Regions from separate parts of the Mesorhizobium sp. B4-1-4 genome, predicted to be linked through region 2. Evidence: predicted binding sites of a transcription regulator. Region 2 holds the regulator's gene; the other holds the start of a gene.
What was found. Region 2 encodes PhoB, which activates phosphate uptake and scavenging genes when phosphate is short. Its sites were predicted from a motif close to TGTCATNNANCTGTCAT; they were not measured.

Region 1: FJW03_RS28260 (ceramide glucosyltransferase) is a predicted target of PhoB. The motif match lies at 3,467-3,483, and genes of this name have one in related genera.

The regions. Positions count from the first base shown of each region.
Region 1 covers NZ_CP083950.1:5,895,409-5,901,184, reverse strand. Annotated here, with positions in the region: gene FJW03_RS28270 (2'-deoxycytidine 5'-triphosphate deaminase) at 1-766, opposite strand, end outside; SAM riboswitch at 858-935, shown strand; gene FJW03_RS28265 (O-succinylhomoserine sulfhydrylase) at 993-2,183, shown strand; gene FJW03_RS28260 (ceramide glucosyltransferase) at 2,218-3,369, opposite strand; gene apaG (Co2+/Mg2+ efflux protein ApaG) at 3,587-3,979, shown strand; gene FJW03_RS28250 (Hsp33 family molecular chaperone) at 4,172-5,206, opposite strand; gene argF (ornithine carbamoyltransferase) at 5,348-5,776, opposite strand, start outside.
Region 2 covers NZ_CP083950.1:4,406,282-4,412,057, reverse strand. Annotated here, with positions in the region: gene pstC (phosphate ABC transporter permease subunit PstC) at 1-287, shown strand, start outside; gene pstA (phosphate ABC transporter permease PstA) at 291-1,142, shown strand; gene pstB (phosphate ABC transporter ATP-binding protein PstB) at 1,139-1,942, shown strand; gene phoU (phosphate signaling complex protein PhoU) at 1,968-2,675, shown strand; gene phoB (phosphate regulon transcriptional regulator PhoB) at 2,791-3,480, shown strand; gene FJW03_RS21140 (ROK family protein) at 3,493-4,737, opposite strand; gene xylF (D-xylose ABC transporter substrate-binding protein) at 5,006-5,776, shown strand, end outside.

The DNA.
Region 1 (5,776 bases), 1.5 Mb from region 2:
GGATGTAGAACTCATCGGGATCGAGCACCAGTTCGCCGGCGCCGCTCTTGTGGATCGGCTCCCAGAAATCGAGGACATCCTGCGCCGCGCGCTTGTCGACATCGACGAGACCGGTGTGATGCTTGCCGCGATAGCCGATCAACCCGTCACTGTCGCCATTGAGGTCGATCGACAGCGCGATGCCCCCGCCCGAAATGTTCGGCGGTTCGGTGGCGACCAGCATCTCGGCGCGGTGCAATTCATGCAGTTCGGCTTCCGAGAGCAGCGCATTGCCCGTTCGGAAACGGATCTGCGACAGGCGCGAGCCGGTGCGCACGACGATCGGGAAGGTGCGCGGGCTGACTTCCAGATAGAGCGGACCGGTATAGCCGGCGGCGATCTTGTCGAACTCATGCCCTCGGTCGGTCATGACACGGGTGAAGATGTCCAGCCGCCCGGTCGAACTTTTCGGATTGGCCGATGCCGAAATGTCGGCTGGCAATGCCAGGCTTTCGAGCAGCGGCACGATGTAGACGCAGCCGGTTTCGAGCACGGCGCCGTCGGTCAGACTGATCTCGTGCAGCTTCAGCCGGTCGAGCTTTTCCGAAACCTTGTGGTTGGGACCGGGCAGAAAGGAAGCCCGAACCCGCCAAGCCTTGTCGCCGAGCCTCAGATCTAGGCTCGCCGGCTGGATCTGGTCGGCATCGAGCGCGCGTGGCGACTTCAGCGCGCCGGACTGGAACAGCGCCGAAATGTCCTGATCGGGAAGAATGCCTGTCTGCCGCAAAGTCTAGCTCCGCTCGAAGGCCGGGCGAGGTCTGGTACAACCCTCTTAATGAAGCCGGCAATTGACGCAAGCGTGGCGCGGGTCTAAAGGGTCGTTATCCCGTGGTGATTTGGCCGGTCGGCTTGCAGCCACGTTAAACAAGTCGCTAAAGGACCGTCGGGCCGCAAGGCCGTATGGACCGGTTGCGACTTTCGCGGCCGGTTTTTTTGTGTCTGGAACAAAAGCAATGAGCACCAAGAAGCGCAACTGGAAGCCTCAGACAGCCCTCGTGCATGGCGGGACCCTGCGTTCCGGCTTCGGCGAGACCTCCGAGGCGATGTACCTGACCCAGGGCTATGTCTATGAAACGGCGCAGGCCGCCGAAGCCCGCTTCAAGGGTGAGGAACCGGGCTTCATCTATTCTCGCTACGCCAATCCGACCGTCGACATGTTCGAGAAGCGCATGTGCGCGCTGGAAGGTGCCGAGGATGCCCGCGCCACGGCATCCGGCATGGCGGCGGTGACGGCCGCGCTTCTGTGCAGCGTCAAGGCTGGTGATCATATCGTGGCGGCGCGCGCGCTGTTCGGCTCCTGCCGCTGGGTGGTCGAGACGCTGGCGCCGCGCTACGGCATCGAGGCGACGCTGGTCGACGGCACCGAGATCGCCAACTGGGAAAAGGCGGTGAAGCCGAACACCAAGCTGTTCTTCCTGGAAAGCCCGACCAATCCGACGCTGGAAGTGGTCGACATCGCGGCTGTCGCCGGGCTCGCCAATTCGATCGGCGCACGGCTTGTCGTCGACAATGTCTTCGCCACGCCCTTGCAGCAGAAGCCGCTGCAGCTCGGCGCCCACATCGTTGTCTATTCGGCGACCAAGCACATCGACGGCCAGGGCCGCTGTCTGGGCGGCGTGATCCTGTCGGACAAGGAGTGGATCGACAAGAACCTGCACGACTATTTCCGCCATACCGGCCCCAGCCTGTCGCCCTTCAATGCCTGGACGCTGCTGAAGGGCCTGGAGACGCTGCCGCTGCGCGTGCGCCAACAGACGGAAAGCGCCGGCAAGATCGCCGACTTCCTCGCCGAGCAGCCGCAGATCGCCCGCGTGATCTATCCCGGCCGCGCCGACCATCCGCAGGCGGATATCGTCAAGAAGCAGATGTCGGGCGGCTCGACGCTGATCTGCCTCGACGTCAAGGGCGGCAAGCAGGCGGCTTTCGCCTTGCAGAACGCGCTCGACATCGTGCTGATCTCGAACAATCTCGGCGATGCCAAGAGCCTGATCACGCATCCGGCGACGACCACCCACAAGAACCTGACGGACGAGGCCCGCGCCGAACTCGGCATCGGGCCAGGTACGCTCAGGCTGTCGGTCGGCCTTGAGGATACCGACGACCTTCTGGAAGACATCGCGCAGGCGTTGCAGGCGACCAAGTAAGGCCTGCCTACGCGGGGCTTCATGCACGGGGCTATCAGGCGCTCGACGGCGTCTCCTCCAGTTCGGTCGCCTTGGTGCCGATGGTCATCGCATTGCCGCGCCAGTCGATGGCGCCGCCGAGCCAGCCACGTGCCCACATCGCCGGCAGGATGAGGTCGCGCACCATGATCGCCGCGACGATGCGCGATGACAGGTACCAGCCCTTGGACCAGGCCAGGGCACATTCCGGAAGGTAGAAGGCCGCCAAAACGGCGATGGCCGTGAGCGGCAGGCTGAAGCCGGCGCTTGCCGCCGCGGCCAGCGCAAGCAGCAGCGGCACCACGGCACCAGTCAGGATTTCAGGCGCGAAGAACAGCGGGAAGGTGACGCGGCGCAGGCGAGCCCAGCGGGCCTGGCGCGACCAGATCTCGCCAAGCGTGCGCCGGCCGAGCGGCTGCTCGAAAGGCGCGGCAACGAGATTGACGCGCAGGCCAAGCCCGTTCACCAGCTTGGTCGCGGCGGCGTCCTCGGCGATCTCGGCGGCCAGCGCGCGAATGCCGCCATTGGCATCCAGCATGGGCTTGTTCCACAGCATGCTCTTGCCCTGGGCAAAGCCTAGCCCAAGCGCCTCGCCGGCATATTGCCAGCGCGCCTGCAGCGTGTTGAGAAAGGCGCATTCGACCTCAGCCCAGAAGCCATCGGGCCGCGAACCGATCGGCGTCGAGCAGACAAGGCCGGTATCCGGCCGCCATGCCGCCATCAAATGCTGAATGTAGTCCCTCGGCATCAGCACGTTGGAATCGGCAAGAATGACCCAGTTGTGGCGCGCCGCTTCCCAGCCCTTGACGCAATTGTTGAGCTTGGGATTGGCGCTGATCCGATCATCGCCGATCAACAGGCGGGCTGGCACTTTGGGAAAGCGCCCCATGGCGGCACGGATCAGCGTGACCACCGGATCGTCGGCATGGGCGACACAGAAGATCAGTTCATAGCGCGGCCAGTCGAGCGAGAAGGCGCGCTCCAGTGTCTCGTGCGTGAACGGCTCGACGCCACGCGATGGTACGATAATCGACACCGGCAGCGATCTGCCGGCTGGCGGTGCGATCGTGGTGCGCCGTTTCAGCTGTGAGGTAGCGAGCGCAATGCTGGCGGCATTTGAAAGGATGAGTGCGGTCGAGAGCGAGGCGGCTATGAGAGTGAGTTCCATCGATATCTGGTTACTCCAGAAAAGACGGCGCGTGACGGCCGTTTCAACAGGTCGGCAGAGCGCCGAGTCGCCCGTGCGCGCACACCACCATCGTCATGTGTCACTTAAATGACATTCTTTGCCGCCACCTGCCTTTCAGGGTCACGCGCGACAAGACGCGCACGTTGACCTGCTCGCTGGGAGCGCCGAAAGGTACCGGATTGTTTTGGAGCCGCTCATGTACCGCGCCGTCACGCGCAACATCGAAGTGCAGGTCAGGCCGTTCTATCTCGAGGATCGTTCGGACCCTTCGGAGAACCGCTACGTCTGGGGCTATCAGATAACGATCGACAACCAGTCGGACGAGTTCGTGCAGCTTCTGTCGCGCTATTGGCACATCACCGACGGAGCGGGCCGGGTCGAGGAGGTGCGCGGGCCGGGCGTTGTCGGGGACCAGCCCGAACTCAACCCCGGCGACAGCTATCAATACACGTCCGGCTGCCCGCTCTCGACGCCGTCAGGGATCATGGTCGGGCACTACACGATGCGCAACAAACGCGGCGAGACGTTCGACATCGCCATCCCCGCCTTCTCGCTCGACCTGCCGGGGACAAAGCGGACCGTGAATTAGACCTCGGCGATTGGCGAGGTCCGCTGCGATGGCGTCGCTATACGGGGAGAAATCCCCGGCAGGGCAATGAGGGCGGCGGCTCGTGAGAACATACAAGCGCTGAGTGGATCCGCGCGATCACTGCCGAAGGTTGCGCTGCCCTCATCCGCCTGCCGGCACCTTCTTCCCGTGAAAGGGGAGAAGGCCGGTATTTCACTTCGCCGCCGCGAATTCCGCTGGGTCGAAGTCATATTGCTTCGAGCAGAATTCGCAGGCGACATGGATGCCGCCGTCCTCGGTGCTGTCCCTGATCTCCTGCGCGGAGAAGCCCTCGAGGATGCCGCGGATCTTGTCCCTGGAGCATGAGCACTGGTCGGCGACGGGGACGCCGCCGAAGACGCGCACGCCGTGCTCGTGGAACAGCCTGTAAAGCAGCCGCTCGGCGCCGATCGTGGGATCGATCAGTTCCGTCGGTTCGATGGTGCCGAGCAGCGCCAGCAATTCCTGCCAGGAATTGTCCGTGGGATCATGGATCTCCTCGCGCGGATCGCCATCGCCGCCATGCAGGTCCGGGACGCGCATGCGCTCGGACGCCTGCGGCAGGAACTGCGCCAGGATGCCGCCGGCACGCCACTGCTCGCGCGTGCCGCCGACGCCGGGCGTCAGCAGCTTGGCCACGGAGAGACTGATGTCGGTCGGAATCTGTTCCGACTGGCGGAAATAGGTGCGTGCCGCGTCTTCCAGCGTTTCGCCGTCGAGCTGGACGATGCCCTGATAGCGTTGCGTATGGGCGCCCTGGTCGATGGTCAGCGCCAGCACGCCGCTGCCAAGCAGCGTCTGCTGGGACGTCTCGCCTGCCGCGACCAGTGCCTCGAGCCGATCCGCATCGAAGCGCGCGTAGGCGCGCAGCGCCGAGGGCGTGGAAAAATCCGCCACCAGCATGTCGACCGGCCCGTCGGTGCGGGTCTGCAGGATGAATTTGCCCTCGAATTTGAGCGAGGTGCCGAGCAGCACCGTGAGCACACAGGCTTCTGCGAGCAGGCGGGCAACCGGCTCGGGATAGTCATGGCGGCCGAGGATGGCGTCGAGCATCGGCCCGAGTTGCACCGTGCGGCCGCGTACGTCGAGCGGACCGACTTCGAAAGGCACGACATGGTCGTCGCCAGCGTAGCCGAACTCGCCGAGTTTGGGGTGATGTTCAGTCACTTGATGGGTTTCCAACATGACAAAGCTCCAGGGCGCGGCCATGCGGCCCCGGTGGGCACATGCGTCCAAACGCGCTTGATTTGCGTGATGCGGCGCAGATAGGGATCGCGCCCCCGCGGATCAAGCGCCCAGACCAGCGCCATGACACTTCAAACGTCCAGACACTTCGAGCACCAAGACACTTCAAGCACCAAGACACCAGGCGAGCACGGCCTTCTGGGCATGAAGCCGGTTCTCGGCCTCGTCGAAGACCACCGAATGCGGCCCGTCCATGACCTCGTCGGTCACTTCCTCGCCGCGATGCGCCGGCAGGCAATGCATGAACAGGGCGTCCGGCTTTGCCTTGGCCATCAGCGCCGCATTGACCTGATAGGGCAGGAAGACGTTGTGGCCGCGTGCACGATGCTCCTGGCCCATCGACACCCAGCTGTCGGTGACCACGCAATCCGCCTGGTCGACGGCTTCTTCGGCCGAGCGGGCGAAGCTGATCCTGCCGCCATTGGCCTTTGACCAGTCGACATATCTTTCGAACGGATCGCTGCCCTCGGGCACTGCGATATTCAGATTGAAGCGGAAACGCGCCGACGCTTCGAGCAGCGAATGCAGCACATT
Region 2 (5,776 bases):
CCCGTGTCGGCATTATGGGCGGCGTTATGCTCGGCCTCGGCCGCGCGCTCGGCGAAACCATGGCGGTGACCTTCGTCATCGGCAACGCGCATCGTATCAGCGCCTCGCTGTTCGCGCCGGCGACGACGATCTCCGCGACGATCGCCAACGAATTCACCGAAGCCGACGGCCAACTCTACACCTCTTCACTGGTGGCGCTCGGCCTGATCCTCTTCGTCATCACCTTCATTATCCTTGCCATCGCACGCTATATGCTGATGCGCATCGACGCCCGCACGGGAGCCTGACCAATGTCGACGTCCCTGGCACTCCACAACAGACGCAAGAGAAGGAACGGCGTGATGATGGCGCTCTGCGTCGTCGCCGCCGGCATCGGCCTTGCCTGGCTGGCGCTGATCCTCGGCGCCCTGGTCTACAAGGGCCTGTCCGGCGTTTCGCTGGCGGTCTTCACCGAGATGACGCCACCGCCCGGCGATGCCGGCGGCCTGCTCAACGCCATCTATGGCAGCGTCGTGATGACCGTCATCGGCGTCATCGTCGGCACGCCGATCGGTGTGCTGGCCGGTACTTACATGGCCGAATACGGACGCTTCTCGAAGCTGACCACGGTGGTGCGTTTCATCAACGACATCCTGCTGTCGGCGCCGTCGATCGTTATCGGCCTGTTCGTCTATGAATTGCTGGTGCGGCCGATGGGGCACTTCTCCGCCATCGCCGGCGCCGTCGCGCTGGCCATCCTGGTCATCCCGGTCGTGGTGCGCACCACAGAGGACATGCTCAACCTGGTGCCGAACGCCTTGCGCGAGGCAGGCACCGCGATCGGCGCACCGCGCTGGGTGGTCATCCGCTCTGTCGCCTATCGTGCGGCACTCTCCGGCATCGTCACCGGCATATTGCTGGCCATCGCCCGCATCTCCGGCGAGACGGCGCCGCTGCTCTTCACCGCGCTCAACAACCAGTTCTGGTCAAGCAATCTCAACGCGCCGATGGCCAGCCTGCCTGTCACCATTTTCCAGTTCGCTCTCAGCCCTTACGAGGAATGGCAGCAGCTGGCGTGGACCGGCGCACTTATAATCACCCTAACGGTTCTCGGGCTGAGCATCTTCGCCCGCAGCCTTACCGGACGCAGAGAGGACAGATGAAACCGATGTTGTCCACCGATTTGAACGTGGCCGAGGCTGCCGTGGAAAAGGCCAAGATCGAGGTCAAGAACCTCAATTTCTACTATGGCCAGTCGAAGGCGCTGAAGGACATCAGCCTGTCGCTGCCCGAGCGCAGTGTCACCGCCTTCATCGGCCCTTCGGGCTGCGGGAAGTCGACGCTGCTGCGCGTCTTCAACCGCATCTACGAGCTCTACCCGAGGCAGAGCGCCGAGGGTCAGGTGCTGCTTGACGGCCGGAACATTCTCGACCGCTCGCAGGACCTCAACCTGCTGCGCACCAAGATCGGCATGGTGTTCCAGAAGCCGACGCCGTTTCCGATGTCGATCTATGAAAACATCGCGTTCGGCGTCAGGCTCTATGAGAAGATCAGCAAGGCCGAGATGGACGGCCGTGTCGAGCAGGCGCTGAAGCGCGCGGCTCTGTGGACCGAGGTCAAGGACAAGCTCAACGCCAGCGGCCTCAGCCTTTCGGGCGGCCAGCAGCAGCGTCTTTGCATCGCCCGCACCGTGGCGGTGAAGCCGGAGGTCATCCTGCTCGACGAGCCGGCATCGGCGCTCGACCCGCTGTCGACCGCCAAGATCGAGGAATTGATCGACGAGCTGCAAGCCGACTACACGATCGTCATCGTCACCCACAACATGCAGCAGGCGGCGCGCGTGTCGCGCCAGACGGCTTTCATGTATCTGGGCGAGCTGGTCGAGTTCGATCGTACGGAGAAGATCTTCACATCGCCCCGCGAGAAGCGCACGCAGGACTATATCACCGGCCGCTTCGGCTGATCTCACGCATACGAGGACCAGGATCATGGCCGAACACACAGTCGCTTCTTTCGACGAGGATCTCGGACAGATCAGCAGGCTGATCAGCGACATGGGCGATCTCGCCAGCTCGATGGTCGGCGGCGCCACCAAGGCGCTGCTGAACTCCGACAACGCGCTGGCACAGCGCGTTGTCTCCGACGACGTCATCATGGACGCGCGCCAGCGCGAACTCGACGACCGCGCCATCACGCTGATCGCCAAGCGCCAGCCGATGGCCGACGATCTGCGGCATGTCGTCGGGTCGATCCGCATGGCCGGCGACCTCGAACGCATTGGCGACCTTGCCAAGAACATCGCCAAGCGCGTCGGTACGGTCGGCCTGTCCACCACGCCGCGCGACCTGTCGCATTCCATCGACGCCATGGCGCAGCTGGTGCTGATCCAGGTGCAGGGCGTGATCGAGGAGTATGCGGCGCACGATGCCGAAGCCCTCGCCAAGCTGCGCGCCGATGACGAACGTATCGACGTCAAATACACCTCCGTGTTCCGCGAACTTCTCACCTACATGATGGAGGATCCGCGCAACATCACGGCTTGCACGCATCTGTTGTTCTGCGCCAAGAATCTCGAGCGCATCGGCGACCATGTGACCAACATCGCCGAGAATGCCTACTATGTGCTGACCGGTACGCAGTTGCCCGCGAATCGTCCGAAGCAGGACGAAACGGCGATGTCGGCGCCGGCGGCTTGATCGTCAGAGCGGTTCACCGTTTTACGGAAAACCGCTCTCTCTCTTGTTTCCATGCAATTCCGGACGGAAAACCGCTTCACACTTTTCCTGGAATTGCCTTAGAGGTGACCAGTCGATGATCGCGCCACGCATCATGGTGGTGGAGGATGAGGAGCCACTCGGCGTGCTCCTCCGCTACAATCTGGAATCGGAAGGCTACCAGGTCGAGGTGGTCCCGCGCGGCGACGAGGCGGAGATTCGCCTGCAGGAGAACGTCCCCGACCTCCTGGTGCTCGACTGGATGGTGCCGGCTGTGTCCGGCATCGAACTCTGTCGCCGGCTAAGGATGCGGCCCGAGACCGAGCGGCTGCCGATCATCATGCTGACGGCGCGCGGCGAGGAAAGCGACCGCGTGCGCGGCCTTTCGACCGGCGCCGACGATTATCTGGTCAAGCCGTTCTCGACACCGGAATTCATGGCCAGGGTCAAGGCGCTGCTGCGCCGCGCCAAGCCGGAAGTGCTGTCCAGCGTGCTCAAGGTGGGCGACATCGTGCTCGACCGCGAATCACATCGCGTCTACCGCAAGAAGAGCGAGATCCGGCTCGGGCCGACCGAATTCCGCCTGCTCGAATTCATGATGCGTCATCCCGGCCGGGTGTTCTCGCGCAGCCAGCTGCTCGACAATGTCTGGGGGGAGACGATCTATATCGACGAGCGCACGGTGGACGTGCATGTCGGCCGGTTGCGCAAGGCGGTCAATAACGGCCGCATGCCCGACGTCATCCGCACCATTCGTGGTGCGGGGTATGCAATCCGCGAGGATTGAGCGCGACTTTATTCAGGCCACGTTCTTCCCGGAGCCGGCTTTCGCCTGCATGCCCGGCGCGAAAATCTCCTGGTCGACGAAGGTCAGCGCCCGCATGGCGCAGCCCTCGCGGATCAGCGGCAACTCGTTGGGCTCGGTGTCGAAGGAAATCGATTTCGAGTGCTGGCCGCCGGCGGTCTGGGCGATGGCCTCGCGCAATGCCGGCTCGATCAGGTCGAAGGCGGCGGCGCTGACGCCGACCATGGCGACGGGGGCGGGATCGATCAGCGCGAACAGGCTGCCGAGGCCGTAGCCCAGCGCCTCGCCGGCCCTGCGGTAGGCCTCGCGCTCGGGCCCGTCCGTTTGCCGCGCCGTCGCCGCCAGCGCCCGCATCTGCGCGTCGCTGACATCGGCGACCGGCTCGGTGTCCTCGCTGAGCTGCCTGGCGTTGCGCCAGATGGCGTAATTGCCGGCATAGGCTTCGACGCAGCCGCGCCGCCCGCAGCGGCAGAGCGCGCCGCCTGGCCGATGGATCATGTGGCCGAATTCGCCGCCCGAGGAATGGGTGCCGGTGAAGAGCTCGCCCTTCAGCACCAGGCCCATGCCGATACCGTGCGAAAGGAGAATGGCGATGAAGTCGTCGCGGTAACGCTCCGGATCGCGCCAGCGCAGCGCCACCGCCATCATGTTGCAGTCATTCTCCACGGTGGCGGGGATGCCGAACTCGGCTTCGAGTATGTCGGCGAAGGCGATGTCGGTCTGCGGCGTGATGGGCGACCACAGCATTGCCCGGGCATCGGTGTCGGTGATGCCCTGGATCGCCAGCGCGATGCGGGCGACGCTGCGCACGTCGAGGTCGGGATCCTCCAGGCGCCGCCGCACGATGGCGACGCATTCGCCGATCAGTGCATCGCGCGACATGGTCAGCGTGTCCAGCCGGCGCTGTTCCTCTGATATGACCTGGCCGGCATAGTCGATGACGGCGACGGACAGGAAATTCAGCGACAGCACCACGGTCATCACCGTTGCGGCTTCCGGATTGAGGCCAAGCCCGACCTGCGGCCTGCCGCGTTTGAGCGCGCCGGCCTCGCTCGGCTTGCCTTCGGCCAGGATACCTTCGCCGATCAGATCGGAGGAAATCGCCGATATGGTGGAGTGGCTGAGGCCGGTGGTCGCGGCGATTTCGGTGCGCGAGGGCTGGCCGGCCCGGCGCACGGCCGCAATCACCATTGCGCGGTTGCGCCGGCGCAGATCGTCGTGGCGGATTCCGACCGACATGCCTTTCCAATATCCTCCCGGTCGCCGCGGCTCGTCGTGCCCCTCGAACACTGCGGCAACAGATCAAATACTGGCAGAAGCGGCCGGCGATGTCATTTATTTATTGCGGGGCTCGAAAAAAGTTCTCGGCCCTCAAAATCCATCAGAATCATTGTTGACAGCCTTCCGGCGATGCATCACTATTTTTTTTGAGGCTCGAAAAAATAGAGCCTTTGTGCCGGCCTTCGGGTCAGTTTGGTCGCGCCATACGCGGCGCAGGGAGGATATCATGAAGAGATTCGCAGTCGCCATCCTGGCGGGTGTCGCCATGTCACTGACGCTCGCGTCGGTCGCGCAGGCGAAGGGCAAGGTCATCGGCGTTTCTTGGTCCAACTTCCAGGAAGAGCGCTGGAAGACCGACGAGGCCGCCATGAAGAAGGCAATCGAGGCCGCAGGCGACAAGTACATCTCCGCCGACGCGCAGTCCAATCCGGGCAAGCAGCTCACCGATGTCGAGAGTCTGATCTCGCAGGGCGCCAATTCGCTGATCATCCTGGCGCAGGATGCCTCGGCCATCGGCCCGGCCGTCCAGAAGGCGCTGGACGAAGGCATTCCGGTCGTTGGCTATGACCGCCTGATCGAGAACAAGGACGTCTTCTACCTGACCTTCGACAACAAGGAAGTCGGCCGCATGCAGGCCCGCGCGGTGTTCAAGGTCAAGCCGGAAGGCAACTATGTCTTCATCAAGGGCTCGGGCGCCGATCCGAATGCCGACTTCCTGTTCTCGGGCTCGATGGAAGTGCTCAAGCCGGCCATCGACAGCGGCAAGATCAAGAATGTCGGCGAGGCCTATACAGACGGCTGGCTGCCAGCCAACGCCCAGAAGAACATGGAGCAGTTCCTGACCGCCAACGACAACAAGGTCGACGCCGTGGTCGCCGCCAATGACGGCACCGCCGGCGGTGTCGTCGCGGCGCTGACCGCGCAAGGCCTTGCCGGCACCGTGCCGGTGTCGGGCCAGGACGGCGACCATGCCGCGCTGAACCGCATCGCGCTCGGC